One region of the Thiogranum longum genome, then DNA from elsewhere that is predicted to be linked to it. Evidence: predicted binding sites of a transcription regulator. Region 1 holds the regulator's gene; the other holds the start of a gene.

The links. The regulator FliA, encoded in region 1, starts transcription of late flagellar genes. The targets are predictions, from matches to a motif close to GCTAAAGTTNNNNNNNNNNCNGCCGATA.
Region 2: DFR30_RS14745 (flagellin N-terminal helical domain-containing protein) is a predicted target of FliA. The motif match lies at 1,825-1,852, and genes of this name have one in related genera.

The regions. Positions count from the first base shown of each region.
Region 1 covers NZ_SMFX01000001.1:2,097,180-2,110,985, forward strand. The annotation lists gene DFR30_RS10350 (chemotaxis protein CheW) at 1-452, opposite strand, end outside; gene DFR30_RS10355 (ParA family protein) at 449-1,249, opposite strand; gene motD (flagellar motor protein MotD) at 1,246-2,175, opposite strand; gene DFR30_RS10365 (flagellar motor protein) at 2,228-2,968, opposite strand; gene DFR30_RS10370 (protein-glutamate methylesterase/protein-glutamine glutaminase) at 2,972-4,033, opposite strand; gene DFR30_RS10375 (chemotaxis protein CheA) at 4,148-6,205, opposite strand; gene DFR30_RS10380 (protein phosphatase CheZ) at 6,218-6,988, opposite strand; gene cheY (chemotaxis response regulator CheY) at 6,993-7,376, opposite strand; gene DFR30_RS10390 (RNA polymerase sigma factor FliA) at 7,455-8,186, opposite strand; gene DFR30_RS10395 (MinD/ParA family protein) at 8,183-9,070, opposite strand; gene flhF (flagellar biosynthesis GTPase FlhF) at 9,057-10,307, opposite strand; gene flhA (flagellar biosynthesis protein FlhA) at 10,382-12,493, opposite strand; gene flhB (flagellar biosynthesis protein FlhB) at 12,496-13,689, opposite strand; gene fliR (flagellar biosynthetic protein FliR) at 13,691-13,806, opposite strand, start outside.
Region 2 covers NZ_SMFX01000001.1:725,992-741,874, forward strand. The annotation lists gene DFR30_RS03590 (Fic family protein) at 336-1,481, shown strand; gene DFR30_RS14745 (flagellin N-terminal helical domain-containing protein) at 1,966-2,247, shown strand; gene DFR30_RS14750 (flagellin N-terminal helical domain-containing protein) at 2,165-2,638, shown strand; gene msrB (peptide-methionine (R)-S-oxide reductase MsrB) at 2,650-3,111, shown strand; gene msrA (peptide-methionine (S)-S-oxide reductase MsrA) at 3,101-3,592, shown strand; gene DFR30_RS03610 (carboxypeptidase-like regulatory domain-containing protein) at 3,747-4,748, opposite strand; gene DFR30_RS03615 (di-heme oxidoredictase family protein) at 5,014-6,516, opposite strand; gene DFR30_RS03620 (hypothetical protein) at 6,873-7,424, shown strand; gene DFR30_RS03625 (SRPBCC family protein) at 8,004-8,420, opposite strand; gene DFR30_RS03630 (cupredoxin domain-containing protein) at 8,536-8,940, shown strand; gene DFR30_RS03635 (lipid biosynthesis B12-binding/radical SAM protein) at 8,964-10,433, shown strand; gene DFR30_RS03640 (hypothetical protein) at 10,430-11,092, shown strand; gene DFR30_RS03645 (tetratricopeptide repeat protein) at 11,347-12,402, opposite strand; partial or broken gene trpB (tryptophan synthase subunit beta) at 12,847-14,025, shown strand; gene DFR30_RS03655 (TusE/DsrC/DsvC family sulfur relay protein) at 14,135-14,431, opposite strand; gene cbbX (CbbX protein) at 14,914-15,855, opposite strand.

The DNA.
Region 1 (13,806 bases):
GCTGCCCGCTCGCTGATATCATCATCGAGTTGCGCAGCCCGGTCAGGGGGCAACACAAAGCGGGCCGTATCAACAACCGTCGACTGCACGCCCTGGTAAGGCATAACAGCGGGGAAAAGTGACGAATACCCCGGTATTTCTGTCAGCCCATGCATGTTCTGCACGACACCCTTGAGTTTTGCCAGTGGCACCGCCAGCGTCAGGCCTGCCACTTCAAACAACAACGCCTGGAAACGTGTTTCAGCCCACTCTGGAACCGTGTCTGCAAGTGAGACAGTCACCTGCTCAGGCTGGACAGGCTGCACCTCAACCGGCGCCTGCTCCTCTGCCTTTCGCTGGATTTCTGTAACCTGCACAAGCGGCGTCGGCACACCTGTCAGCAACGCATCCAGGTAACTGCCCAGTGCCAGTTGCTGTTCCAGCAGACTGTCCTGTTTGGTCGTGGCCTTCATTGTGACGCTGCCTGCGCCATGGGTATATCCGGTTCCTGTAACCAGCGTACCAGTGAAGCATAGGCTTCCGTACCACGTGCCGACGGGCTGTGGAGGTCAATAGGCACACCGGCCCGACTGGCCTCACGGAACTGGGTATCAACGGGAATAACGCGCGACCACAGGTACTCACCGTGCTGGTCGCGCATGGCACGCAGTGCATCCATCGAGGCACGCGTGCGGCGATCAAAGAAGGTTGGAATGATGGTATAGGCCAGATTCCCGCCACGTGCGCGACTGATCATTTGCAAGGTATGTAACATACGCTCCAGCCCTTTCAGTGCCAGGAACTCGGTTTGCACCGGAATCAGAAGCTGCTGGCAGGCAGCCAGTGCATTCACCATCAGGATACCCAGCATGGGCGGGCAATCCATGAGAACGTAGTCGAACCGGTCAGACAGGCGCCTGAGTGTATCGGCAATCACCAGCCCCATACCGTCACGTGCGCCGAGCTGGCGGTCCAGAGTAGCCATGGCAGTGGATGCAGGCATTAAAGTCAAACCTTCGACACCGGTCGGGTATAGCAGTCTATCCAGTGCCGTCAGTGGCTCTCCGGCAGCCTTTGCATTAAACAGGGTGTATACGCTGTACTCGACACTATCCGGGTCAAACCTGAAATAGGCACTCAGAGAGCCCTGAGGATCCAGGTCTATCAGTAGTACACGCTTGCCCTGCTTTGCCAGCAAACTACCAACGCTTACCGCCGTCGTGGTTTTTCCGACCCCGCCTTTCTGGTTGGATACCGTCCAGATGATCATGGTCCGGCACCTGTTGCAGTGACCGGGCGGGTTGCATCCCGCTCTGTCTGCAGATGCTCTACACTCTGACTGACGCGCGGATCCGCGCCGGACATTATCACCAGTACGACACGCCGGTTTCGTGAACGGCCTTCCGGCGTATCATTACTGGCTATTGGGCGATATTCACCATAACCAATCGCTGCCATCCGTTCCGGGCTGACACCAAGACGGGTAAACAGATGCACCACACTCGCAGCCCTTGCCGCCGACAGCTCCCAATTGGAACGGAACTCGAAGTTATCGATAGGTACATTATCGGTGAAACCTTCAACGTGTATTGTATTGTTCAAAGGAGCCAGCTTCTCTGCCAACTTGCGCAATACAGGTTGTGCACCGGCTGCCAGTTCCGCACTACCTGAGCCAAAAAGAATGCTCGACTTGATCTCGACTTCGATCCAGCGTTTGTCACGGCGTACATCAATCAACCCGTTGTCCATCAGTTCGGACATAGCCTGTTCAATGGAATCTGCCAGTGCTTCAGAAGCCGCATCAATTTCTTTTTCCTGCCGGGCAGCTTTTTCCTCGGCTTCATGCGCAGCCTTTTCCCGTTCTTCCTTTAGCTTCTTGTCGAGTCTTTCACGAATATCCCGTTCAGGCAGAGGAAGCCTGAACAGCTCGATGACGGGTTTATTACGGTTGAGGGGGTTCTCGGACTGAATAGGTGAACGCATCAGGTCGCCAATCTGAACAGGCTCCATACTGCGTGTCGGATCAGCGAACGCAGCCACCATGGAATCTGACAGCACACGGTACTTGCCCTCGTTTACCGACGAAATTGAATACATAACGACGAAGAAAGCAAACAACAGGGTAATAAAATCCGCATAGGAAACCAGCCATCGATCGTGGTTTTCATGTTCCTCTACGCGTTTTCTTCTTGCCATATTTCTTGTCCCGCGGTAATCGCAGCAGATCCTGTCTTGTGTCAACAAGCCGCTACAGATAGTACCCCTGTAATTTGGTTTCAATATTGCGCGGATTCTCCCCTTCAGCAATCGATATCACACCCTCTACTATCATCTCCCGGAACTGGCTCTGGGCATGGACCTGGCTCTTCAGTTTGTTCGCCATGGGAAGAAAAAGCAGGTTGGCGAATCCGACTCCGTAAATGGTGGCAACAAAAGCTGTCGCGATCCCGCTTCCCAGCTTGGAGGGGTCTGCCAGGTTGTTCATCACATGTATCAGACCCATGACGGCCCCGATGATGCCGATAGTCGGACTATAGCCGCCCAGTCCATCGAAAACTTTTGCTGCCTGCGTATCCTGGTGTTCCTTACTGTCGATTTCCACTTCAAGAATCGAACGGATAACTTCCGGCTCACTGCCATCGACCAGCAACTGCAATCCCTTGCGGGCAAACTCGTCCGGTTCTTCCTCAGCGATTGCCTCCAGACCCAGCAGACCTTCGCGGCGTGCAATATTGCTCCAGTTGACAATTTTTTCCGCAGCCTCTTCCGGCTGCAGTTTCACCGGGAATACCACCCACGAAGATATTTTCATAGCACGCACAAAGGTACGTATCGGTGTCTGCACCATAACCGCACCCAGCGTGCCGCCGGCAACAATGACGAATGCTGTCAGCTGCACCAGTGAAGACATATGCCCGCCTTCCAGCACATTGCCACCCAGTATGGCGAACAACGCAAGCAGGATACCGGTGATCGTCAGGATATCCATACGTCAGGCCCCTGTTGCCTGTGCAATACCGGGGCCGATATCACGTAATGCCATCACCTGGTCACTCAGCCCGGCCTCTGCAACTGCCATCGGCATACCATAGATGACACTGGTTTCTTCATCCTGACTCCAGACAGTAGAACCCTGCGCCTTGAGAGTACGCACACCCTCACGACCATCTGCACCCATGCCGGTCAGTACGACTGCAAGCACCCTTCCGCCGAATACGGAAGCTACAGAATCGAATGTCACATCTGCGCAGGGTTTGTAATGCAGTGACGCATCACCGTCCGAAATAACGACGCGGACTTCACCCGCCTGTTGTTTCAATGTCATTTGCCGCCCCCCTGGAGCAAGCAGTACCTGGCCCCCACGAACGATGTCGCCATCTTCAGCTTCCTTGACCTTGATGGCACACTGCTGGTCAAGCCGTGCAGCAAATGCCGGCGTAAAACTTGCGGGCATATGCTGGACCACAACAAGCGGCAGATTGAAACTGGCCGGCAACCGGCTCAACACCTGGGCAAGCGCCACAGGGCCACCGGTTGAGCTGGCAATGGCTACAATCCGGTAGTCGTCTCTTTTTTTAGCGACGGGTGCCCGCACCCGCGTAACGGGCAGGGCAGAAGTAATACGCTTTGCCGGCCGTGCTCTTATGCTGCCCGAAGCCGGTTTAACAACATCACGAATACGCCTGCACAGGAGCATCCTGGCCTCTTCCCTGTCCTTGGCGATATCCTCAAAACGCTTGGGCAGGAAATCCACCGCGCCCGCCTCAAGTGCATCAAGCGTGGCTCGCGCACCATCGTGCGTCAGTGAAGAAAACATCAGAATGGGTAAGGGGTTTGATTGCATGATATGACGAACAGCAGTAATGCCATCCATGACAGGCATTTCGATATCCATCGTGATGACGTCGGGTTTCAACACAGCAACCTGATCAATGGCCTCCTGGCCATTGGCTGCCGTGCCGATAACTTTCAGCCCGGGATCTGCTTCCAGTATTTCAACGATGCGCCGGCGAAAAAAACCCGAATCATCGACAACCAATACACGCGTTACCATGGACTCCGTCCCTTGAATCCTGCACCGATCGGCACATATCTGTTATTGATAGAAACAACCTGAGGCAAAACTGGTCTGCATTCCCGGAAATAGCAGTTCACACCTCATTCCTTTCTACATGTGGCTTGAATACGCTTTCATCAAGCTGGGCACATCGAGTATCAACGCGATGCGACCATCACCGGTAATTGTTGCACCGGCAAACCCGGCAAGACCCTGCAAGAATGCACCCAGGGGTTTGATAACCACCTCTTCCTGACCGACCAATTGTTCGACAACAAAACCAACCTTGCGGCTGCCGACATGAACGACCACTACGTGATTAACAGTATCTTCCTGTGATACACCACTGCCGGTAACCAGCCAGTCACGTAAATAGAAAAGCGGCAGCGCCTTGTCCCGTACCATCACAACCAGTTGACCATCCACAATATTGGTGCGTTCCGTATCGAGATCGAATATTTCACTTACGCTGCCAAGCGGTAAAGCAAACGGCTGCTCACCGAGCTTGACCATCAGAGTCGGCATGATCGCCAGCGTCAATGGCACGCGTATAGTCAAACGGCTTCCCTTACCAGGCTCGGAATCGACCTCTACGCTACCATTGAGCTGTCCTATACGGGTCTTGACAACATCCATACCCACTCCGCGCCCGGACACATCAGAAATTTGATCCTTGGTTGAGAAACCTGCCGCAAAGATAAGGTTAAAGCACTCTCTGTCATCCAGTCGGGCAGCCGAATCAGCATCCATCATGCCCTTCTCGACAGCCTTGCGTCGCAACACATCCGCATCCATACCTTTTCCATCATCGTCTATGGACAACAGGATATGATCGCCTTCCTGCTCTGCAGCAAGTACAACTGTCCCCTGCCGGGGCTTGCCTTTTGCTTCCCGTTCATCCGGTGTTTCAATACCATGATCAACAGCATTGCGCACCAGGTGGACCAGAGGGTCTGCCAGGGCCTCGACCAGGTTCTTGTCCAGGTCTGTCTCTTCGCCCTGCATTTCGAGATTCACTTCCTTGTCGAGGCTGCGGGCAAGATCACGGACCACGCGCGGGAAACGGCCAAATACTTTCTTGATTGGCTGCATACGTGTCTTCATGACAGCATTCTGCAAATCCGCTGTAACAACGTCCAGGTTCGCAATTGCCATGGAAACATCTTCATTGGCAAGCGATTCCTTGAGGTTGGACAGACGGTTTCTCGCCAATACCAGCTCACCGACCATATTCATAATCTCGTCGAGACGACTGGTATCTACACGTACAGATGTTTCCGTCTTGCTGGCTGACGCAACAGCGGGTTTGGCTTTGGTCTTTTCCGGTGCCGCTTTCTTTTCCGTGACTTGAGGTTCCGGCTCTGTCTTCGTTGACGGCTCACTTACGTCCGCTTTTTCGGCGGCCATTGCCGGACCCTTTCCTTCACCGTGCAACTGGTCCAGCAGCGCATCGAATTCATCTTCTGTGATATCGTCACTGGCTGCAGGCGTACTCTTTCCACTTGCAGGTGCAGCCACTATCTCATTATCTGTATTATTGTGTGCCACTGGCCCCTTGCCATCACCATGTAACTGGTCCAGTAACGCCTCGAATTCATCTTCTGTAATATCATCACCACCAACAACAGAGGCTTTCTGCCCGGTGGGTATTGCGCTCCCGGCCTGGTCCAGCATGGCCTCAAAATCGCTATCAACCTCATCACCCTGAATTTCAGTGGACACTCCTGTAGCCCCCGAATCAGGTGCTGACGATACATCCGGCTCCGGCGGTGCGGTAGCTTCCGGCACTGCAAGTTTTTCCAGCGCATTCAATAATGAGGCTTCTGCCGGGGTCGGCATCTCGCCACCCTGCACCTCGGCAAACATATTGTTAACCACGTCCAGTACCTGGAGGACAGTATCCATCAGGTCGCCATCGACTGAGCGTTCACCATTGCGCAGGATGTTAAATACATCTTCAGCACGGTGACACACGTCCACCAGTCCATCCAGACTCAGGAAACTGGCACCGCCTTTAATCGTATGGAAGCTGCGAAATACGCCATTGAGCATCTCCATATCGTCCGGACTCTGCTCCAGTTCAACCAGTTCCTCGTTGAGCCGTTCAAGTATCTCGCCCGCTTCGACCAGAAAGTCCTGCAGAATCTCATCATCGGTATCAAGACTCATTATGTTGTTCCCTCAAAAGCCCAGGCTGGACAATAAATCATCGACTTCATCCTGGCCGGATACAGATTCACCATCGGCCTCCACACCAGGTACCGCAGGACCAACACCTTGCATCATGTCATCAGCCTCACCGGTATTGACGGCAGGTTTCCCTTCTGTCTTTTCAACATGCTCGATGCCACCTGACAGCCTGACAAGATCCACCAGATTATCCTCGACCTCCTGGACCAATGTGATTACCCTGCTGAGTATCTGACCGGTGAGATCCTGGAAGTCCTGCGCCATCATAATGTCGGACAAGCCGCTATGAATGGTTTCAGTACTCTCTGTTGTAATTGTAAGGAACTCATCGATTTCCCTGCTCATGGCCCGGAACTCGTCAACATCCATTTCCTTGTTACGAAAACGGTCCCATTTTTCATGCAATGCGTTGGCACGTGACTTGAGAGCTTCTGACACCGGCAAGGTGCTTTCTACAGCCCCCAGGGTACGGTTAGCAGAGCTCTCGGTCATTTCTATAACGTGGTTCAGGCGAGCCTTGGCGTCAGGAATATCTGACCTGGCCAGAGACTGCATACGGTCATCCAGCACAAAACTGTTAATGGATTCGTGTAGCTGGCGAGTCATCTTGCCAAGCTCCTGGAACAGGCTCTGCTCCCGCATACGTCCCAGTTGCTCGATCAGTTTCTCCGCACCAGCTTCGTTACCGGATTCCAGCTCGGCAACCAGTGCACGGGCATTGTCAAGCAGGGATTCAGTTTCGACTTCGATCACGGCCTCCATACAATCACCCTGCCGTTGCTTCGAGACGTTCAAAGATCTTGTCGATTTTCTCTTTAAGTGTTACAGCGGTAAACGGTTTGACCACGTAACCGTTTACCCCGGCCTGTGCAGCCTCGATAATCTGCTCGCGCTTGGATTCAGCCGTCACCATAAGCACCGGCAACGGCGCCAGCTTTTCGTCTGATCGCACCGCCTTCAGCAGATCGATTCCTGACATTCCCGGCATATTCCAGTCAGTAACCAGGAAATCGAAATTCCCGTTCTGCAACATTGGCAATGCAGTATTTCCGTCATCGGCTTCCTGCGTATTGTTGAACCCAAGGTCGCGCAACAGGTTTTTAATGATGCGCCGCATCGTGGAAAAATCGTCCACGATGAGAATTTTCATGTCATTGTCCAAGGGTCTTCTCCCGTCTTGCGCTGTTAACCATGTGCTGTTTCGGCATGTGCCGGTATATCCTGACCATCACTTGCCCGTCCATTCTCCCATTCTTGCTCTCAAACGGATCAGTGCCTGGCCATGTATCTGGCAAACGCGGGATTCACTGACACCGAGCACTTCGCCAATCTCCCGCAAGTTGAGTTCTTCGTCGTAGTACATGGCCATAACCAGGCGTTCCCGCTCCGGCAAGCCCGAAATTGAATGGGCCAGTGCAGCCTTGAAGTCGGAATTATGCAGGCAGTCGAGTGGCTCATTACGAGGCTCACCCGATGCCTGCTGTGGTGATTCCTCGCCATTGATACCCGCATCATCGATACTGAAAACCCTGCAGCCTGTCGCATCCTGGAGGATGCGGTGATAGTCTTTCAGTTCGATGCCCAGTTTCTCGGCAACCTCGACATCCCTTGCATCACGACCTTCCTGGTTTTCGATCTCGCGAACCGCCTCGGCGACCTGTCTTGCCTTGCGGTGTACCGAACGCGGTGTCCAGTCAGTACGACGGATTTCATCCAGCATTGATCCGCGAATTCGAATACCGGCATATGTCTCAAAACTGGCGCCCTGTGTGGCATCATAATTTCTCGATGCCTCGAGCAAACCAATCATCCCTGCCTGTATCAGGTCATCTGCCTGCACGCTGGGCGGCAAACGACTCATCAGGTGGTAGGCAATACGTTTGACCAGGGCAGCATGCTTGGTGACCAGGTCATCACTGTCAGGATCGGGGGTAGTGACGTACATAGCAGCTCCATTCATACCGGCATCTCCATGTGTCCGTTGTGCGACTGAATAAGACGTTCCACAAAAAACTCAAGATGTCCACCAGCCGCACTCGGCACAGGCCATTTATCGGTTTTCTGTGCGAGGTTCTTGAAAGCCATCGAAGAACGGCTGCGCGGATAAGCCTGCACGACTGCGCGCTGCTTGCGCACTGCCTTCTTCAGATAGTCGTCGTGGGGAACAACCCCCATAAACTCCAGCGTTACATCGAGGTAACGATCGGTAACCCGTGATATCTTGTTAAACAATTCCCTTCCCTCCTGGGCACTGTGGGCCTGATTTGCAAGCACCCGGAAACGCTGAATGCCGTATTCGACATTCAACACCTTGATGAGCGCATAGGCGTCTGTTATTGATGCGGGTTCGTCGCACACCACCACTACTACCTCCTGGGCGGCACGACTGAAACTGGTCACACTTTCATTGATTCCTGCAGCGGTATCGATAATCAGTGTGTCGACATCATGGGTCAACTCACTGAAGGCCCTGATCAGGCCGGCATTTTCCATGACAGAAAGCTCTGCCAGACGTTTCACGCCGGACGATGCCGGAACCACCATGATTCCCGATGGACCGGTAATAATGACTTCTTCAAGCGAGCGTTCGCCATCGATGACATGAGAAAGATTCTTGTCCGGATGCAATCCCAGCAATACATCGATATTGGCAAGGCTGAGGTCGGCGTCGAGCACCATGACCTGCTTGCCGGTGTCGGCCAGTGCGACAGCCAGGTTGACCGAAACATTGGTCTTTCCCACGCCACCCTTGCCACTGGTCACTGCAATTACTCTTACTGGATTCGGTTGTGCCATACGTCGTAGCCCGGCTGCCTGATCAACTCGCATTTCAGACATGAACATTTGCCCGGCACCCTCCAAAAGTTTCTGCCATCATCGATTCCGCAGGAAGTCCACGTTCAGATGCAAGATCTGTCGCCTGCTGTATCAGTTCACTGACACGGGCAACCTGAATATCTTCCGGAACACGCTGGCCATTGGCGACAAAACGCAACGGGATCTGCTGTTCGATGACTGCAGAAAGCACACCGCCAAGACTGGCAGCCTCGTCAAGTTTGGTAAGAATTGCACCGTCCAGCGGTACACCGGAAAAGGCGCGAATGGTTTCTTCCATTACCGACGGATGAACCGTCGCGGAAAGAACCAGCAGGGTACGGATTGGCAGACCGGTGTCAGCCAGTGTGGCGAACTGTTCTGTCAGGCGCACATCGCGCTGGCTCATCCCTGCCGTGTCGATCAGCACCAGGCGCTTGTCTGACAGGCTGTTGAGTGTGGAGCGCAGTTCGTTATGATCGGATGCAACCTGAACCGGTATGCCCAGCAGGCGTCCGTAGGTCATCAGTTGCTCGTGTGCGCCGATACGATAGCTGTCGGTGGTTACCAACGCCACATGGCGCTGGCCGTGACGGAGTACATAGCGCGCCGCCAGTTTGGCGATGCTGGTTGTTTTACCGACCCCGGTCGAACCGACCAGTGCGACAATACCGCCCTGATCAAGAAAATCTTCTCCTGCAACCGGCACATTGGCCGCCAGTTCCGCCATGGCCAGTTTCCAGGCGTGTGCTTCGTCCCGCGCATGTACGGCAGGGGCAGAAATCCGCTCGACCAGCCGGCTGTTGATTTCCATGCTGCTGAGACGCCGTATGACATCGGCATGCAAGGGCTCGCGACGCTTCATATCGCCCCACGCCAGGTGTGCCAGCTGATCTTCCAGCAAACCACGGAGCTGACGAATCTCGTCACGCATGGCGACAATGGAAGGGTCCTGTGACCAGTCGACAGATGGTGATGGCAAGGCTGTTTCTTGTGCTTCAGGTTGGGCATTTCGTGTGTAGGTTTCGGTTGCCCTGTGTACTTCTGCAGGTTCTGCAACATTATCCTGCGCCGATGATTCCTCAGGTTGCGTGGAGCCGGTGGTTTCACGCTCCAACCATGCCTCGTCGTAGTCGACCGAGGCAATGATTTCGATACCACCGTCTACCTGGCGATTGGAAAGAATGACTGCATCAGGTCCCTGCTCTTCACGTACCAGGCGGATAGCCTGGCGCATGTCCGGTGCAAAAAATCGCTTCACCTTCATACCTGCACCTCGTCAATGTGTGTCGCCAAGCGGTCTGTGTTCACGTACCTGGTATCCTTCTTCATGCTGCCGTTTTACCCCGCCTGAACACCGAGACTCGGTGCATCGGTTCCGATATTGGCAACAACCTTTATCTGTTTGTTGTCCGGTATCTCGTTGTAGGCCAGCACGTTCAGCATCGGGATACTGTGTCTGACCAGTCGTGCCAACCAGGCCCGTATTGCCGGTGTCACCAGCAGGATGGCAGGCTTGCCCGCTGCCTCCTGCCGCTGCGCACTTTCCGCCAGTGACTGGTGCATCCTTTCGGCCAGGCCGGGTTCAATTCCGGCGCCGCCTTCCGAGATGGCCTGAATTGAGGATTGCAATATCTGTTCCAGAGATGGATCCAGCGTAATGACTTCAATCTCAGGCCCCATCCCATTGATATGCTGGACGATTGATCGGCCAAGTGAAACACGCACAGCCGCCGTCAAAGCGCCGGGATCTTGACTTCTGGCGCCAGCTTCGGCCAATGTTTCCGCAATGGTGCGCATATCCTTGACGGGAATACGCTCTTCCAGAAGATTCTGCAGTACCTTAAGTACAATACCGATCGACAGGGTTTTAGGTACCAGGTCTTCGACCAGCTTGGGTGCATTTTTCGCGAGGACGTCGAGCAACTGCTGCACTTCCTCGTGACCAATCAGTTCGTGGGCGTGGCTCTGCAACAACTCACTGAGGTGCGTGGCCACCACAGTACTGGCGTCGACCACGGTGTAGCCCAGTGTTGTTGCATTGTCGCGTTCAGCGGGAGAAATCCAGACGGCCTCGAGACCAAATGCCGGGTCGCGGGTCTCTATACCCTGCAAGGTACCAAACACACGGCCCGGGTTGATCGCCAGTTCATGATCCGGGTAGATCTCCGCTTCACCAACCGGCACACCCATCAACAGAATGCGGTAAGCATTTGGTGCCAGCTCAAGGTTGTCACGGATGTGTACAGGCTGAACCAGGAAACCCAGTTCCTGTGACAGTTTCTTGCGAACGCCCTTGATGCGATCCATCATCTGCCCGCCCTGGGAACGATCAACCAGCGGGATCAACCGGTAACCCACTTCAAGACCGATGATGTCAACAGGGCCAACATCCTCCCAGCTAAGGTCGCGAGCTTCCGTCGGTATTTCCTGTTCAACGGGCTCCTGCACGGCGGGCAGCAGTTCCTGCTGCTGACGCTTCCAGGTATAATAAGCGCCCGCACCGGCTGCTACACCAAGCGTCAGGAAGGCAAAGTTTGGCATCCCCGGAATAAGACCCATAAAGCCCATGATGCCCCCCACCACTGCCAGTACCATCGGGTTACCGAACAACTGACTCATAACCTGGTCGGACATTTTTGTTTCACTCGAAACCCGGGTCACGATGATTGCAGTTGCCGAGGACAGAACCAGTGACGGAATCTGTGCGACCAGACCGTCACCGATAGTCAGCAGTGTGTAATTGCGCAGTGCATCTGCAACCGGCATATCAAACTGCAATGTACCGATAGCCAGCCCGCCGATGATATTTATGAACAGGATCAGGATGCCTGCAATAGCATCACCGCGTACAAACTTGGATGCGCCATCCATTGCACCGTAAAAGTCTGCCTCACGCGTGACATCCTCACGCCGGCTACGCGCATCGTCCTGGGTGATCAGGCCGGCATTGAGGTCGGCATCAATGGCCATCTGTTTGCCTGGCATGGCATCGAGCGTGAATCTGGCGCTGACTTCCGAGACACGCCCGGCACCCTTGGTGACCACCACAAAGTTAATAATCACCAGGATCGAGAATACGACCAGGCCGACGGCATAGTTACCGCCAACCACAAAGTCACCAAACGACTCGATAACCTTGCCGGCCGCGCCGGTACCGGTATGGCCATTAAGCAGAACCACGCGGGTCGAGGCCACGTTAAGCGCCAGCCTCAGCAGCGTGGTCACCAGCAGTACTGTCGGAAATACACCGAAGTCCAGGGGGCGCAAGGCATAAACCGTTACCATCAGGATGGCCAGCGAAAGTGTGATGTTGAAGGTGAAGAACATGTCCAGCGCAATCGGTGGCAGCGGTACAATCACCATTGCCAGCATCATGACCAGCAAAATCGGCGCACCGAGTCCATTGCGTCCAATATCCCGTAAGTTGAGAGTGGCTGCTTCAGTTGCCATGCTTAATCACCTTGTGTTGTTGAGTCGGGATGCTGTTCATCACCGTCTGCAGGCTTTTCATGCCCGGGCCCCTGGAAGTAATCCTCCGGTACCGGAATGTCGCCGGGACGGTCGGGTACGGGTGCACCGTGTACACTGGCCTTTAACTGGAAAACGTAGGCAAGAATCTGTGCGACGGCGAGATACAGGCCGGCGGGGACTTCCTGGTCAATTTCAGTACTGTAATAAAGCGCTCGAGCCAGCGGAGGCGCCTCGAACAACGGCACCTTGTTGGCCACAGCCACGGTTCGGATCTGGCTGGCCACCAGCTCAACACCTTTGGCCACAACAAGTGGCGCGGCCATGGTTTTTGCGTCATAGCGCAAGGCAATAGCGTAGTGCGTCGGGTTGGTGATGATGACATCCGCTTTGGGAACTTCCGACATCATGCGGCGCTGTGCAATCTCACGCTGCATACTGCGTATGCGAGATTTTACCTCGGGCTTGCCTTCTGTATTCTTGTTCTCGTCCTTGAGTTCCTGGCGGGTCATCTTGAGATTTCTGGAGTGTTCCCATAGCTGGAACGGTACATCGATACCTGCGATCACCAGCAGCGATGCACTGAGTACGATAAATGAATGGGAAAGGATCTGCCCGGTATGTGCCAATGCATGTTCTACCGATTCACGGCCCAGGCCCATCAGTTCCGGGAAGTACCCCATCAGCAACCATGCGCCCACGCTGCCGATCAGGATAAATTTGGCCAGCGCCTTGACCAGTTCAACCAGCCCGCGCACGGCGAAAATTCGTTTCAGACCCGACAACGGGTTGAGTTTGTCGAACTTGAATTCAAGCGCCTTGGTGCTGAAATTCCATCCGCCCAGAGCCGCTGGAGCTGCGATTGACGTGATCACCATAACCAGCATAAATGGCAACAACAATGAAATACCCTGGTAAATACCTTCCTGGAGGACTTCCAGCATGGCCCAATGGTCGAATGCCTTTTCACGCTCAAAATCAAGCCCCAGGCTCATGATATTACCAAGCTGTGTGATCATGCTTTCACCCAGCATGAGTAATGCAAAAGAGGCAATGAGCAACATCGCCATAGTGGTCAGTTCCTTGGAGCGGGGAACCTGGCCCTTCTCGCGCGCCTCCTCCTGTCGTTTGGGGGTCGCTTCTTCTGTTTTTTCCTGACCGTCTTCATTCTCGGCCATGCTAGCGCCCTCCGCTTCCGAAACTGCTGGCCGCGCCAAACGCGCCGTCAAGCAGATGTTGCATTTGCGGCAACAGGTTGGAAATGGCAAACACCAGCACAATGAAGCCGAGCGTCA
Region 2 (15,883 bases), 1.4 Mb from region 1:
TATAAGATGCATAAGTTATGCAAGGTGATTTGGTTGACTCGCGCCCAGGTCACGGCCATCAACAAAAACTGATAACAGAACTTGCGGACTTGTGGCCTATAGGGCTTTAATGTTTAGTGTTAATTAGTAGCATTTCCCGAACATGGTATTTTTCATGGTATTTTCCACGCGCTGTAACGTAGAAGGCAGTAATACCATGCATGGCACATCGGCGTAATCATGGTATTAGCGGTCTGCACCTTGATGCGCTTTTCGAACGAGTGTGGCGTGATTTAGGGCTATAAACACGCCAAATATATCTATAATGTGGCGTGAATAAGTGCTAGAATCACGCCATGAGATGGATATGGCAACAACCAGGCTGGCCAGATTTTCGCTATGACAAGAGAGCACTCGAAGATCGGGAGCTTGCATTTCGCATAAATTCAGAGCGCCTGGCTGGCAGCTTTGATGCACTACCGATGGCATCTCAAGAGGATGCCGCGATTGACTTGATGCTTTCCGAGGCCATCAAAACCAGCGCCATTGAGGGCGAGGATCTGGACAGAGAATCGGTCAGGTCGTCACTACTTTCTCTGATTACATCGGATACGCTACCGGACAACTCAGACCAGAAAGCAGCGGGGGCTGCTTCGTTGCTGGTGGATGTACGCAAGAACTGGCAGACACCCCTGACGCATGACCTGCTGGGGAAGTGGCAATCCATGGCTGTCCCGGAACAGCGATACACGCCTGTTTTAAGAGGCGCATACCGCAACGATCCTTCTCCAATGCAAATTGTGAGTGGTCCGTACGGACGGGAAAAGGTTTACTATGAGGCCCCGCCAGCGACTCGGGTGCCTGATGAAATGGCGAGATTCCTCGACTGGTACAGTCAGACTTGCCCTTCGAATAGGGATAAGGAGATGTCTGGGATTGCCAGATCAGGAATTGCACACCTTTGGTTTGAAGTGATTCACCCCTTCGATGATGGTAATGGTCGAGTCGGCAGGGCGATTGCTGACCATGCGCTTTCGCAATCTCTTGGCTATCCGACCACGGCCTGTCTTGCTACGGCGATAGAGGCAGACAAAAAAACCTATTACTTGCAACTTGAGAAAGTGAGCCGTGGAAGCCTGGATGTTAACGTTTGGCTGGATTATTTCGCAGACACAATAATCAAGGCACAGGACATTGCCAGGGAAGAAGTAAACTTTGTACTGACCAAGACACGTTTTTATGAAGTCTATGGTAATCAGTTGAATGACCGGCAGGCCAGGATGGTGTCGCGGGTGTTCGCTGAAGGCCGTAAGGGTTTTGAAGGCGGAATAACGACAAAAAAATATGAAGCAATCACCAAATGCCCCAACCGAACGGCCAGCCGTGATCTTTCTGATCTGGTTGTCAAGGGGATTATCATGCCGTTACCGGGTGGTGGCAGAACAACACGTTACGCGTTGACCGTTGTCGGGCCGGATGGATTTAGCTCGGAGGGGAAATGATTCTCTGTGTGATTCAGCGATTTTTGTGTCAATTAGAAGGATTTTCTGAGGATGGTATTTTTCATGGCATTATCATTTAGCAGGAAAATAAATCATTGAAAATAAAAGTTAAAAAAGGCTTATTGATAATAGAGTGGGGGTAGGCCGTCTACACAAATGATTTATGTTGAGTTGCACTGAAAACTGAGCCAGGAACGGTACTGAGTATTGATCCGTAGCTGCAGCACTAACGTATTCAACAGGCACATGATACGGCCATATCTCATCTGGGCCACTGCAAGATGAAAATATCCACCTAAATTGGCTCCATATTCGACGCACTTCAGCATGTTTTCGCAAACACCCTAAAGCTGCCACCAATCAAGCCGTTAGATGTCCCTGAAGTGGTGAGTACCATCCTGCGATGGCACATCCACTATGCGTATAAAAATGCAGCAACTCAGGTGTTGCGAATTTAAATTAAAACAAGAATCGGAGAACAAGCATGGCCTTGGTTATCAATACCAATGGTGCCTCGTTGTCTGCGCAACGCGATTTATCCAGTGCTCAACAGTCAGTCAAAGTCTCTCTCCAGAGGCTGTCTTCGGGCCTGCGAATCAACAGCGCCAGGGACGATGCGGCTGGTTTGTTCAGCGTTGAACGCATGACCGCCGATATCCGCGGCATGAACCAGGCAATCCGCAATGCCAGCGATGGTATTTCCCTTGCGCAAACGGCAGAAGGATTCCCTGGCACAGATAAGCGACAGCCTGCAGCGGATACGTGAAATTGCCGTACAGGCCGCCAACGACACGGTGGAGGATCGCAGCGGCCTCCAGTCTGAGGTCAACCAGCTTACTCAGGAAATCTCCCGCATCGTGCAGAACACTGAGTTCAATGGTACGCGCCTGCTGTCCAGCGGCAGCACGCTGAAATTTCAGGTAGGGATGGATGGTACGGACAATAATCAAATAGAAATAGCGATGACCGATTTGACGGCGGCCACCACTACCCCATCCTCCCCGCCTCCAGGCGGAGCAGGTTTAGGTAGTGGTAGTGGTCAAATATTCATTACAGTGGATGTTGGCGCGATCATTATTTTCTTGTTCCATGCGCCCATTCATGAGTCAATCATTGCGCGTACTTTTCTGGAGTTTCTGCATCAATCCGAACATTAGCAGGTGAGGACATGGCACAACGATATAAAAAAGACCCGGAAGCCATTGCCAGACTCAATGCCGAGCAGTTTCGTGTGACCCAGGAAAGCGCCACCGAACGGCCAGGCAGCGGCGAGTATCTGCACAACGGAGCGCCGGGCCTTTACGTCGATGTCGTGTCCGGTGAACCGCTGTTTACCTCGGCGGACAAGTTCGATGCGGGTTGTGGCTGGCCCAGCTTCAGCAAGCCGGTGTCGGATGATTTCATCAACGAGGTGCGCGACTCAAGTCACAACATGATTCGTATCGAAGTGCGTTCGACCCATGGCGACAGTCATCTGGGGCATGTCTTTCCCGATGGGCCTTCGGAACGCGGCGGGCTGCGCTATTGTATCAATTCGGCATCCTTGCGTTTTGTGCCACTGGACGAAATGGCGACGCAGGGCTACGCGGAATATATTCCGCTGGTCACGGGAGAAAATCATGGCGATTGAAAAGGCACTTCTGGCAGGCGGCTGTTTCTGGGGAATGCAGGATTTGATCCGCAAACAGCCGGGCGTGGTGCGCACGCGCGTCGGTTACAGCGGCGGCGATGTAGCCCATGCGACCTACCGCAATCACGGCAGCCATGCCGAGGCAATCGAGATCGCGTTCGACAACGAAGTCACCCATTATCGCAAACTGCTGGCGTTCTTTTTCCAGATTCACAACCCCGCCACGCCGGATCGCCAGGGCAACGACCGCGGGGCATCGTACCGTTCGGAGATTTTCTACACCAGCGAGGAACAACGGCAGACTGCCCTGAAAACCATCGAGGATGTGAATGCATCGGGCCGCTGGCCGGGAGCGGTGGTGACCAAAGTCAGCCCGGCGGGCGATTTCTGGGAGGCTGAGCCGGAACACCAGGACTACCTGCAGCGCGTGCCCAATGGCTACACCTGCCATTTTCCGCGACCGGACTGGGTGCTGGATTGATACGTGTCGGGTTCGACAGGACTATTCCAGCCTGATCGTGGGACTGGCCACTCGATTGAGTGTACCGGGCCCGTGAATGGAAGCCTGGCCGGTAGTGCCCGCGGCCAAACCCGGCGGGCGGATGCCATGGCTCGGGTCGCCAGTACGGCACAACTTACGGACTGATATCAAGTATCCGTATCTCTCCGGCGACGACAGTTACTGCCATGCTGATAGCGCCCCAACCGGGTTTGTTCGCCCGGATGGTATAAGTGCCCGGGTCCAGGTCGAGGCTGTACTGGCCGTTGGCATCACTGAATACTCTGGCGAATTCGTCTCGCGTAGCCGGGTCCAGGGCCCTGACCCGTACTGCCTCTTCCAGTGCCCCGGATGCGTTGAATGTGGTTCCGGTTAACAGCGCCGTTTCCTGCGGGGGTGGGGGCGGCGGCGCTGTACCACTGCCAAAATCCACGGTGTGCGTCGCTCCGGCGACGACAGTTACTCCGAGGCTGGTAGCGCCCCAACCGGATTTATTGGCCCGAATTTCATAAATTCCCGGATCCAGGTCGAGGCTGTACTGGCCGTTGGCGTCACTGAACACCCGGGCGAATTCGTTACGTGTAGCCGGATCCAGGGCCCTGACCCGCACCCCTTGTTCCGGTGTGCCTGATGCATTGAACGTGGTCCCGGTCACCAGTCCCGTTCCCTCCTGGGGTGGGGGCGGTGGTGCACCGTTGCCGAAATCCACGATGTGCGTCGCCCCTGCGCCAGCGGTTACTGCAATGCTGATCGCGCCCCAGCCGGATTTGTTGGCCCGGATTTCATAAATTCCCGGATCCAGGTTGAGGCTGTACTGGCCGTTGGCGTCACTGAACACCCTGGCGAATTCGTTACGTGTAGCCGGATCCAGGGCCCTGACCCGCACCCCTTGTTCCGGTGTACCAGATGTGTTGAACGTGGTCCCGGTCACCAGTGCCAATGCCCCGGACGCGGCACCCTGAGAAACATCGATAACTGTGGAATCAACCGTGATGACGGTTGAATCGGCGCTGACGGGCTGTCCGGCAGCGCGAACGGATCTGCCTGAAAGCAAGCCAGGCACCAGCAGCACAAAATCGGCAACAAACGTGGCCGCGGTCCCCAGGAGGAACGATCGCCTTCCTCGATTAAAACGCATAAATCCAACTCCCCCATCATTCTTGTATTTTTTCGGGAATCAGGGTGGTGGCTCGGTGCACGAGCACACGCTTGAGCACAACGAAGTTCCCGCCGGGCAAGGACTGAAAGTAGTCTATCAGGTACACCATGGCAAGCAACTATGCCGGGTGCGGGTGGTATCTCCCGACTATGTTGATTCTCAGCCTTTTTCTGAACAATGATTACCTGCAGGAGCGACCAACTGGTCACTCCTGCAGGATCCTCATACTATTATAAGCTTATTGCTAGTCGTCGTCTTCGTCATCATCACCCTGAGGTACGATCTGCAGGGTCTTCAGGAATGCCACAACGGCTTTCTGATCGTCAACAGAGCTTGCCTCGAAGGCATCGCGCGAGGCACGACCTTCGCCACCGTGAAGCAGAATAGCCTCAGTGATTGTAGTAACGTCACCGCGGTGACCATAGGGATCGGTATTACCGACGTCCCACAGCTTGCGGGTCAGGAAGTACTCGGTGCCCGGCTTGCCTTCGAAGGCGTCATCCGGACGTCCTTGCGCGAGTTCCTCGTTGCAGAACCAGCGGATGGCGCCCGGACCTGGATCGTCACACAGGTTGTGACGTTTCATGTCGGTATAGGCACGGATAATGGCCGTGCCGTTGCGGCCCTTCTTCAGGCGTGGCTTGTCACCGTCTTTGGTCATGTCGAAGGAATAATCGGGGCAACCGTCAGCCGCGCCTGCACAGGTGCCCGGCGGGTTGAACGGGTTGGGTTCGACAAAGTCACGACTGCTCAATGCCATTTCCGGTACGTGACAGGATGTGCAACCGACGTCGTCGAAGATTTTCTCACCCTTCCTGACCTGCTTACGTGCTGCCTTGCCCCTGGGCTTCACCTGCACCGGCGTGGACAGTTGGGCCTGCCAGATCGAGATCGCAGTCTGGTCACCGATGGTCAGCTCGCGCTCGTAACCGTCGTTATCGTAGTCCGGATCGAAGCCCTTGGCCGGGTTCAGATCGAAGCGCTCTTCGGCCTGCATGCCGTGGTGGTGGTTCATGGCGTTGGTGGAGAATTCACGCAGCGAGATGACCTTGCCGGCCTGGTGGAAGGGCTTGATAATCAGATCGTGGTCAATACCGCCATCGGTGGCGACCACGGCACCGCCGGAGATCTCGATCTGGAAATCAACGCCCTTGGAGCTGATGGTGTGGACGCCGTCAGGCAGACCGGCAGCCGCGGCTTGCAGTTCCACCGTCATTTCACGGGCCAGCATTTCGATCGGGCCGGAACCGTGCATGGCAAGCGTATTTCGGTCATTGGCGTGTGTTGCATCGATATCCTGAGTGAGTGGATCCAGTGTCTGTGCGAGCACGAACACGTTGGCTACGAAGTCACCGGCACCACCTGGCTCCGGCTGAGCATGACAGCCAGCACAGGCATCAGAGTCAGGCGCGGAAGAACGGGTTTTAGCAACAATGTTAGCGCCCACGGCTCTACCTTCATCGTCAAATGTCGGAATAGCACGTTTGGCACCACCGCCGGTGGTCTCGGGACGGCCGCGGCCGTCACAGGTGTTGAACTTGGTGACAAACAACAGTTCGCCGTGATCGTTGATCTCGTCGAAACTGAGCGCGCCGCTGTTGATGTCCGTCTGTTCCAGGGATAAAGGGACCGTCGGCGAGTCCGCCTCGAGTCCGGGTGGACACTGTTTTTCGGTAGCGGCAAATGCGCTAAAGGGTGACGCTGCAAGTCCCAGCAATACAGCGATAGAAGTGGATGTGCGTGTCATTTTGTGTTCCTCCGATCGATGGAAGTCCTTAAACCGGACTTGTTAAATTGTCGTGACAACCTGCTGTCGGGGGGTACCCGGGGCGGCAAGGACACTGCTGCTGTTTTCCACCCGTAAATCGCGTTCCCCGTTCAATCTGGTCTGGAATCGGCTAGTTAGATTGATTCTTAGAACAAATCTAGAGAATTCTTCCAGCCCTGTCTGTAGTTTTTGATACGTATACGAAACAATTATCAAGATTTTGTGAGTATGCCGAGTTTATTGAATTTATTTGATTTTTTCCCCTCAAGGCCGTGCCATCCGCAGTTCGGTAGGGTAATCTACGCGCTTTAGACACAATCCAGTGGTAGAGCTACGTGTTAACCAGAATCCTGATCATCATGTCGCTGGCAGGCCTTGCCAGTGCCTGCGATAACGCGGCCAGCCAACTGGAGGCAGAGGCCAGCGTCTGTGAAAAGGCATTGGGGATAGGCGCACTGGAACTTGCCGAAGAACACTGCCAACGTGCCCTGGGAGAACCAGGAAACGATATTCTTACCCCGCAGGTCAGGTCAGAGAGGTTGTACAGGCTGGCGGGTATCAAGCGGCAGCAGGCAAAGTACGCAGAAGCGGCTGAGCTGCTTGACCAGTCACTGTCACTGGAACAGACGTTGTCCGGTTCGGGCAGCCTGCAATTCGCCGGCCGGCAACTTGAAAGGGTGCTGATTCTGGCGGGGCAGGGGCGATGGCCGGAAGGTGCCCGGCTGCTCGAGCAAACGTTACCGATGTCCGCTCAGCTGAGCGAAAAGGAACAGGCCTCGCTGGCCAATATCCTGCAGCGGTACATCGCACAGCTGCAGAAAATCGGGCAGACAGAACAGGCATCGCGTCTGCAGGTGGCAGCCGACAGCCTCAAGCAGCAGGAATAAAATCGGGGCAGGTCAAGGAGCCTGATCATAAAAGAGCCCAAGTAAAATATGGCGATGACGCAGGCTCAGAGACTCAAACGGGTGATCGGTATAGTTGTGCAAATTCACCGGGTCGTACGCAGCGGTCTGGGGAGGATTCCAGCGTGTCCGAGGTGAAAAAAGGGCGAAATGGTGTTTCAATAGCGATGGACGTTGGTAGGTAACGGGTGTTAATACTTCCCACACTCCTTGCGTTTAAGGCCAGCCGGAAGGCCGAGATAGAAAAGTTGGAGGACTTGCCATAGTTATTTTTTCTCACCGTATTTCGACCATGCGATCTTTTCGATTATCGACTATTTGGTCGATTTCAATCTCGTTACTAATGTGTTTTTTCAGTGGCGCTCTATTCGCAGAGATACCGGCAGTCAGAAATTCGATCGGGCTGCCGGGCGCCAACGGTTTAATTCAAGATGCTGTGCTTACGCAACCACGGCAGGTGTTCGGATTGTCAGTGGATCGCACTTCCCGGAACCCCGAGAACGCATTCGGCTGAATTCCTGCCGAGAAATCAATATCCTGAAACGAGCAATCATCCAGCGCTCATTCGACCCGGTAGCAAGGTTGCTGTACCTGGCATTTACGATCAGTACTTTTGATGAGATAGATGCGATCGGTAATTGGTTTGGGGAAATGCAGGTGATGATAGACCCACTGTGTCCTGCCCTCATGTGCCATAACCCGGCTTTTGAAAACGTTTGGGATAAATTCCGCAAAATGATCGTAATCCACTACCACAGCGTGCACACGTTCGGGCGGGGTATCGAAGGTCGTCACGAGCATTGCCCAGGGAACGGACGAGCCCTCGATTTCACGGTGATAAATCTGGCCTTCGGCAACCGTCTCAACCAACCTCCAGCCATCCGCATCGATACTATCTCCCGCGCCCATTACCGGGCCTGCCAGGAACAAGCCGCTCAAGAGGCAGGTGAAACGGCCTGCCTGTTTCACACAGGCCATGAAACTTTTCCCCCGGGTCGGACTCATACAAGGCATGGACTGAAGTATTGCCTATACTTTAAACGTTGTAACGACGACAAGCCGTTATTTCACCATGCGTTGCCGGAGGGCCGCCATGAGAAGAGACGTCTTCAGCAAGTCCGCTGTACCGATACTTGTTCTAATCGGCATTTTCTTTTTTCCGGCCCTGGCTTTCCAGGTACATGCTGAAGGCACATCTCAGGCAGTTACCCTGACGCTCGGGGACTACCGTTTCGACCCGGACAGCATTGAAGTCCAGTCCAGCCAGCCGGTTATCCTGACCTTGATTAACAAGGATGGCATCACCCCACATAACTTTACTCTGCAGGATACGGCAGCCGGACTGGATATCGACATCAATGTGAGCGCCGGCTCGACATCTATGGTCGAATTTACCCCTGAAAAACCGGGGACCTACACGTTTTACTGCGCCAAAAAACTGCCCTTCATGAAGAGCCATCGCGCTCGTGGCATGGAAGGAACCCTGATTGTCAGGTAATGGCCAGACAAGGATAAAAGTGAGTGAGGGTTTTACTCGTATCTGCTAACAGGGAGCATATCCCGGACCCGATTTTTCCGCTCGGCCTTGCCTATATCGCGACGGCAGTTCGACAGGCAGGCTACCAGGTAGCCGTTACGGACCTCTGCTTCGGCAGTCGGCCAATACATGCGCTGCAACAGAAGATTCGAACCTTCAAACCGGACGTCATTGGTTTGTCGCTGCGCAATGTCGATAATGCCGCCTACCCGCTGACGGTTGACTACCTGGCCCTGCACCGGGAAGTTATTGATGCGATACGTGATATCACTCCCGCAATGGTCGTACTCGGGGGTTCTGGTTTTTCGATTTTACCCGAGGCCTATATGCAGGTACTTGATGCAGATTTCGGCATCAAGGGTGAAGGTGAACAGGCCTTTGTCACATTACTCGATGCACTGGATAGTAATCATGACCCGGGTATTGTACCCGGCGTCCTGGCTCGAAAGCACGACCATGCAAACGGTATACACGTTCAAACTCCCGTGAAGACGGATACAAATCAAGGCGATGGGCTGCGGCCGGCACGCCACCTGTTTGATTATGCCCGTTACGTGCGTCGTGGCGGCACTGGCAACATCCAGACCAAACGCGGCTGCATATTTAAATGCAACTACTGCACCTACCCGTTACTGGAAGGCAACCGGTTCCGTGTACGTGACGCCCGTGATGTCGTTGACGAAATCGAGGAGCTGTTACTCAAGTATGGCCCACACCCTGTCTTCTTTGTTGATTCCATCCTGAACTTCCCGCGCGGTCATGTCGAAGGCATTTGCGAGGAAATCCTGCGGCGCAAACTGAACGTCAGATGGAGTTGTTACGCCACGCCCGTTAAGCTCGACAGGCGACAGGCGCAACTCATGGCACAGGCCGGTTGCGAGGGTATTGAACTTGGCACCGATGCCGTGGATAACGACCAACTCAAGCGGCTGGGTAAATCATTTGATGCCGCTACCGTCGTTCGTGCCAACCAATATTGTCTTGATGCTGGGCTGCGTGTTTGCCACACACTTATATTTGGCGGTCCCGGTGAAACAGAATCCAGTATTCGAAATACCTGTCACGCCCTGCGAGAAATGCGGCCAACGGCGGTGGTTGCCATGACAGGTGTACGCGTTTATCCGGGTACACCACTGGCCGGGCAGTTGATTTCCACCGGAAAAATGACTGGCAGCGACATCGGACTCACCCCGGCGTTCTATATTGAACCCGCTATTGCGGACTTCCTGCCCGCCTACCTGCAACAGCAGGCACGAGAGGCAGGTAACTGGGTGTTGCCAGGCATGGAGCCACCGTTACTGCCGATCAGCCAGCGCATCCTGCGGTCATTGGGCGTATCTGGTCCGTTGTGGCGCCTGCTGCGTTATTCCTGGATGCGCCAGATCAGCCGCAGCAAATTTCGACGCCCCACGACAAGTTGGGGTATTCCTGGCCTACGGAGGAGATTGTTATGAACCTGCAACATAGAAAAGAGAATTCCGATTACCGGGCAGCAATGGGTCAGCTACTGGTGCTATACACCCAGGTTGACCGTCTGATTATGGAAGCCTGTGCAGAACGTATCGCAAGCGCACCGGATGAAGCGGCCAGGCTGGGACTGGCCAAACAGGTCGGTGATGAATCCCGGCACGTAAACATACAGCGCGAATGGATGGAAAAGTTCGGCTCCCGCCAGGCGCCCATTATTTCAAAACAGCAGGAAGCAACTATCCTGGGTCATTTCCGGCATCTTGACTGGCGAGACTTCCTGACAGACATGTACCTGTGTGTCGAAGCGCTGGGCAGTGATGCGGTCGAACAGGTTGTGCCGCTCGCCGATCCCGGCACGAAAGAATCATTGCGCATTCCGCTGCTGGACGAGCTTGATCACATCGCCTTTGGCGTGAATCGCCTGAAACAAGAGCTGTCACACATGGCCCCCGCTGAACGCGAGGCTTTCCTCGGCCGCCTACCGGAACGCATCCAGACGCTGAACCGGTCTTTCCATGCTATGGGACTGAATCTAAAGGCCTTGTTTGAAGCTGTCGGTGCAGACTATGACGAGCTGTGCAAATCGGTACTGCAGCGCAAGGATGAAGTTCTGAAAGAAGTATCGGAACCGCTTGTGGCCTGAAGTGCATATCTTCTATACGCGAAGATTACGAGTGAAGAAGTTTCACTGGAACACATTGAACAGATTATTCCGCTGCAGGATCCAGTGCAGCGGCGGCATTTGATTGAGGGGCTAGGTAAGGCCGGGCTGACATAAGTTATGTCTATCTGTTAACCAGCGCCATAAATGTATCCAACCGCGGTCTTGCTGGCCTGGTTGCAAAGGGGAGAGTCTCAATCCCGACGAGACGCTGATAGAAATTATGCCGTAAGGTGTCAGGCTGCCATTGATCGGCTTTCACCTATCCAGCGAATAACCCGCTGCATATCATTATCGATCACGTTCAGCGATTCAACTTCATGGGCGGCAATATCGTCGTAACCCAGCGGCACAAACTCTGCCACAATCTGTTCGTAGCTTTCGCTTAATACGCTGTTATCAGGATCCAGTCCGGTCACCAGGCCAAGCCCTGTCGGTTTGGTAGCAACGCTGACCAGACTCACATCCGGCCGATACTTCTTGAGGCAGAGTATGAGCTTCCAGATATCCCCGCTCCAGAAATTAGTGGTTCGTTCGCGCGAGGAAGTCACTGCATCAAGCGGTATACAGTCATGAATTGCAACCACGCTACCCGGACTGGCATGTCGCTCAACGTTAATAAAATCACGCAATGCAGCCTCAAATACATGCATGCCATCGATAAAGGCAAAGTCTACCGCGCGCTGGCCCAGAAGCTCTCTTACATTGTGTTCATCAAAGAATGAGTCGCTGGTCTGGGGGAATATCCTGCATTTTGGTGGTAATTCATGTGAGATTTCAGGCTCCGGATCAACGCCGAGACAAAGTGTCCGGGGTTCTGCCAGTGCAATAGATTGACCAGTCTCTACGCCTATCTCAATATAGGTTTCCGGTTTCAGGTGTCGATGTAGATCTCTCAATACAGCGGTGTAATGTTCACCCGGGAATTTGATTTCGACCAACGAGAGATGAGCGTTCAGGGTGTCCGGCTTTAATTTCAGGACACGCTGATATGCCTGGACAGCCTCGGCATTCTGCCCGGACTTGCGATAAGCCAGGCCAAGGTCGTAAAACGCATCGGCACTGGCCGGATTCGTTGCAACCGCCTTTTTCAGCCAGCGTATAGCCCTGTCCGGACGCCCATCCTGAATCAGACTCTGCCCCAGCAAATGCAGCACATCCGAATCATCCGGAACCCATTTGAGTATCTTCTGATACCCCGCTTGCGCTTCACGATACTGTTGAGCCTGGTGAGCTGCTGCCGCTTGCCGGAACAGTTTCGCAAGCTTGTTCCCGTTCATCTGCGTTGCCATGGTATTTCTCCGCCTTGTAAGCCCGTTATTTACGAACGGTCATCAGTTTTGCCGCCAATTAAACAATGCAAATATCAGGCCACCAAACTCCACAGTCGTTGTGTCATACCGATAGATTCCCGAAATAACATAGAGATTGAGCGCAGAATGCCGTGCGGCAGAAATGGAGCCGACTGTGGAGAAAAGTGGGCGGGTTGTCGGCAATGTGTACTCGATACATCCAGCTAGTAATAAATGTAAACGAGTAAACATGGTCCAGTGACACGGAATTTGGCTGATAGGAATAGCGGTGTTTGATGGTGTAATTTTCCTCTCTGTATGGATAGCCAAACATCACTTAAAACGTGCTTTAATATTCAATGCAAAAACAAAGACTGTCTATTGTCGACTTACTGGTTATCTTTCTTTTAAGGAGTGTGTCCTATGTCACTTGAATTTCTACCCATGCCAGATGAGAACGGTTATTTTGGTGAATATGGCGGGCAGATTATTCCGCCTGAGTTAAAAGCTGTCATGGATGATATCAATGATGCTTACGAAGAAATTCGAGATACCGATGCCTACAAAAATGAGTTAGGCGCACTCTATGCTAATTATGTAGGCAGGCCGAGCCCGATTTTTCATGCAAAGAGGCTCAGTGATAAGGTGGGTGGCGCGCAAATCTTTCTGAAACGTGAAGACCTTAACCATACTGGTGCGCACAAGATCAACCACTGCCTGGGCGAAGCATTACTTGCCAAGCACATGGGTAAAACAAAAGTCCTGGCCGAAACCGGCGCCGGGCAACATGGTGTGGCACTGGCAACAGCCTGCGCACTGGTCGATATCGAATGTGAAATTCACATGGGTGAGATTGATATTGAAAAAGAGCACCCCAATGTCACGAAAATGAAAATACTGGGTTGTAAGCTGGTACCGGTAGACCGGGGTACGCGCACCCTGAAAGATGCTGTTGATAGTGCTTTTGAAGAATATCTTAAAGACCCGGCCAATTATTTTTATGCGATTGGTTCTGTTGTCGGGCCACATCCATTCCCAAAAATGGTGCGTGATTTCCAGAGTATTGTTGGAGTCGAAGCACGTCAGCAATTTATCTCTTCTCATGGGAAACTACCGGATATTGCCATGGCCTGCGTTGGTGGAGGCTCTAATGCGATTGGTCTGTTTACCGCATTTATCAACGATGAGACAGTGGAACTTATTGGGGTTGAGCCGGCAGGTAAAGGCCTGAATACGCCGGATCATGCAGCAACATTAACCAGGGGTACCAAGGGTGCGATTCACGGCTTTGAGTGTTAAAGCCTGCAGGATGATAACGGAAACCCGCTGCCTGTTTATTCAATTGCCTCTGGACTCGATTATCCTGGTGTGGGTCCACAGCATTGTTATTTGAAAGATATCAAGCGCGTGCGTTATGAAACTATTGACGATAAAGAATGCCTGGAAGCTTTTATGACCCTGTCACGCACCGAGGGTATTATCCCGGCACTTGAGAGTGCGCATGCTGTTGCCTACGCCATGAAGATCGCAAAGGACATGCCGGTTGATAAAAACATTTTGATTAACCTGTCGGGGCGTGGTGACAAGGATGCTGATTTTGTGGCAGAAATGCTGTCGTTATAATTGCACCTATAAACATTAAAAGGGAGCCTGCTGTTCACCTGCAATATCTCAGGTCGCCGGCCGAGGTCGAGTACGAGCTGACCGCGGTCAGAGCCGAAGCGGAGCGTGATTACACGCAGCCCGTCGGCTGTGGCAGCCCGCCCAGCATGGCGATCTTCTTCATCGGGCCGCCGTGGAACAGTTTGTTGAGGTGGGAGCCCTTGCGGTCGCCGCCGTGCATCTTGGAGAATTCGCGCAGCGGGGGCACCACGGCATTTTCCTGGTAGTAGTGTCGCGCAGACGTGACATAGTCGATGATCTCGTCAGTCAGTTCGATGCCTTCCCGTTCGGCGATGAAGCGCATGACGTCTTCGTTCCAGTCGTCCGGATTCTTCAGAAACCCGGCTGCGTTGAATTCCACGTCCATCGGTGATTCTCCCATTGTCTTGTTCATGATGTGGTTATAAGGGCCGGGCCGCTCCCGTTTGTCAGGTGATAGCAAACCGTGGCCTGTCCCTTACCGTTCGTATCATCATGTCGATAGCCTGATGCAAGTCATCCAGAGCGGATCCCATAATGAGCCCGGCGCAATAATGATATAAGTACAGGTTACATGATATGGGTTCATGCAGGTTTGTGCGGGCCTGAATTTCAAATTCACGCCATGCCATAACCAACTGATCACTCGCATTACTGTCTACACAGAGCCAGTAATCGTCATGCAGGATAACTGCCAGGCCACGATGTCGCGTCAATTCCACCCGTAAAGGATTTCCCAGACGCAGCAAGGCAAGGCGTGCCTGGTTGAAGCACGCTGCCTCCATTCTCTTGGGCCTGGTATGTAACGGGACGGGTTCATCAGATGTATCCATAGGGCAGTTGTAGCTGTCAGGTTATTTTAGCGGCACGCTAATCAGTGACGTCGAGTGTGCCATTGGTGAACACCCGACTTGCCAGTATATCTTCCGCTTCTATCGTAATGAGATCGGTTTTATTCAGTGTTTTTCTATTGCTGTTAAACAGTCGATTCGCCTGCCTCAGTCGCGCACGGTCCAGGGCATTACGCACCGAGCGGGCATTGGCAAAGTGCTCCAGATTCATACGCAAGGTGAGATATTCCAAAAATGCTTTTTCAGCATCAGGACTTAATCGATAGTTTTGATCAGCCAGCATCAACTTGCCTATTGCGAGAAGTTCGTCAGCACTGTAGTCGGGGAAATCCAGGTGATGTGCAACACGCGAGCGCATGCCAGGGTTGCTGTGGAAAAACTTGTCCATACGGTCCTTGTACCCGGCGAGTATTACGACCAGATCATCACGATTATTTTCCATGACCTGCAGTAATATTTCTATCGACTCGGCGCCATAGTCGCGCTCGTTTTCGGGTTTGTACAGGTAATAAGCTTCGTCGATAAACAACACGCCACCCATGGCCTTTTTTATAACTTCTTTTGTCTTTGGCGCAGTGTGGCCAATGTATTGACCCACTAAATCATCCCGCGTAACAGAGACCAGATGACCTTCCCGTACGTACCCCAGACGATGTAATATTTCTGCCATACGCAGGGCAACAGTTGTCTTCCCTGTGCCGGGATTGCCGGTAAAATTCATATGCAGCGTGGGCGTCACGGATGACAGCGCAAACTGTTTACGCAGCCGATCGACCAGTAATAGTGCGGCGATTTCACGTATGCGTGTTTTTACAGGTTTCAGCCCGATGAGCTCACGATCAAGCTTGTCGAGTACTTCTTTTACATTAGAGGCTTCGAATTCAGCCTTAAGATCAACAGACGCATCATCAGGTAAAATAATTTTATCCTGCTCGCTATTTGAATCATCTATATCGTTCATTCCAACAGCTCCAGTTTAAACCGATTAA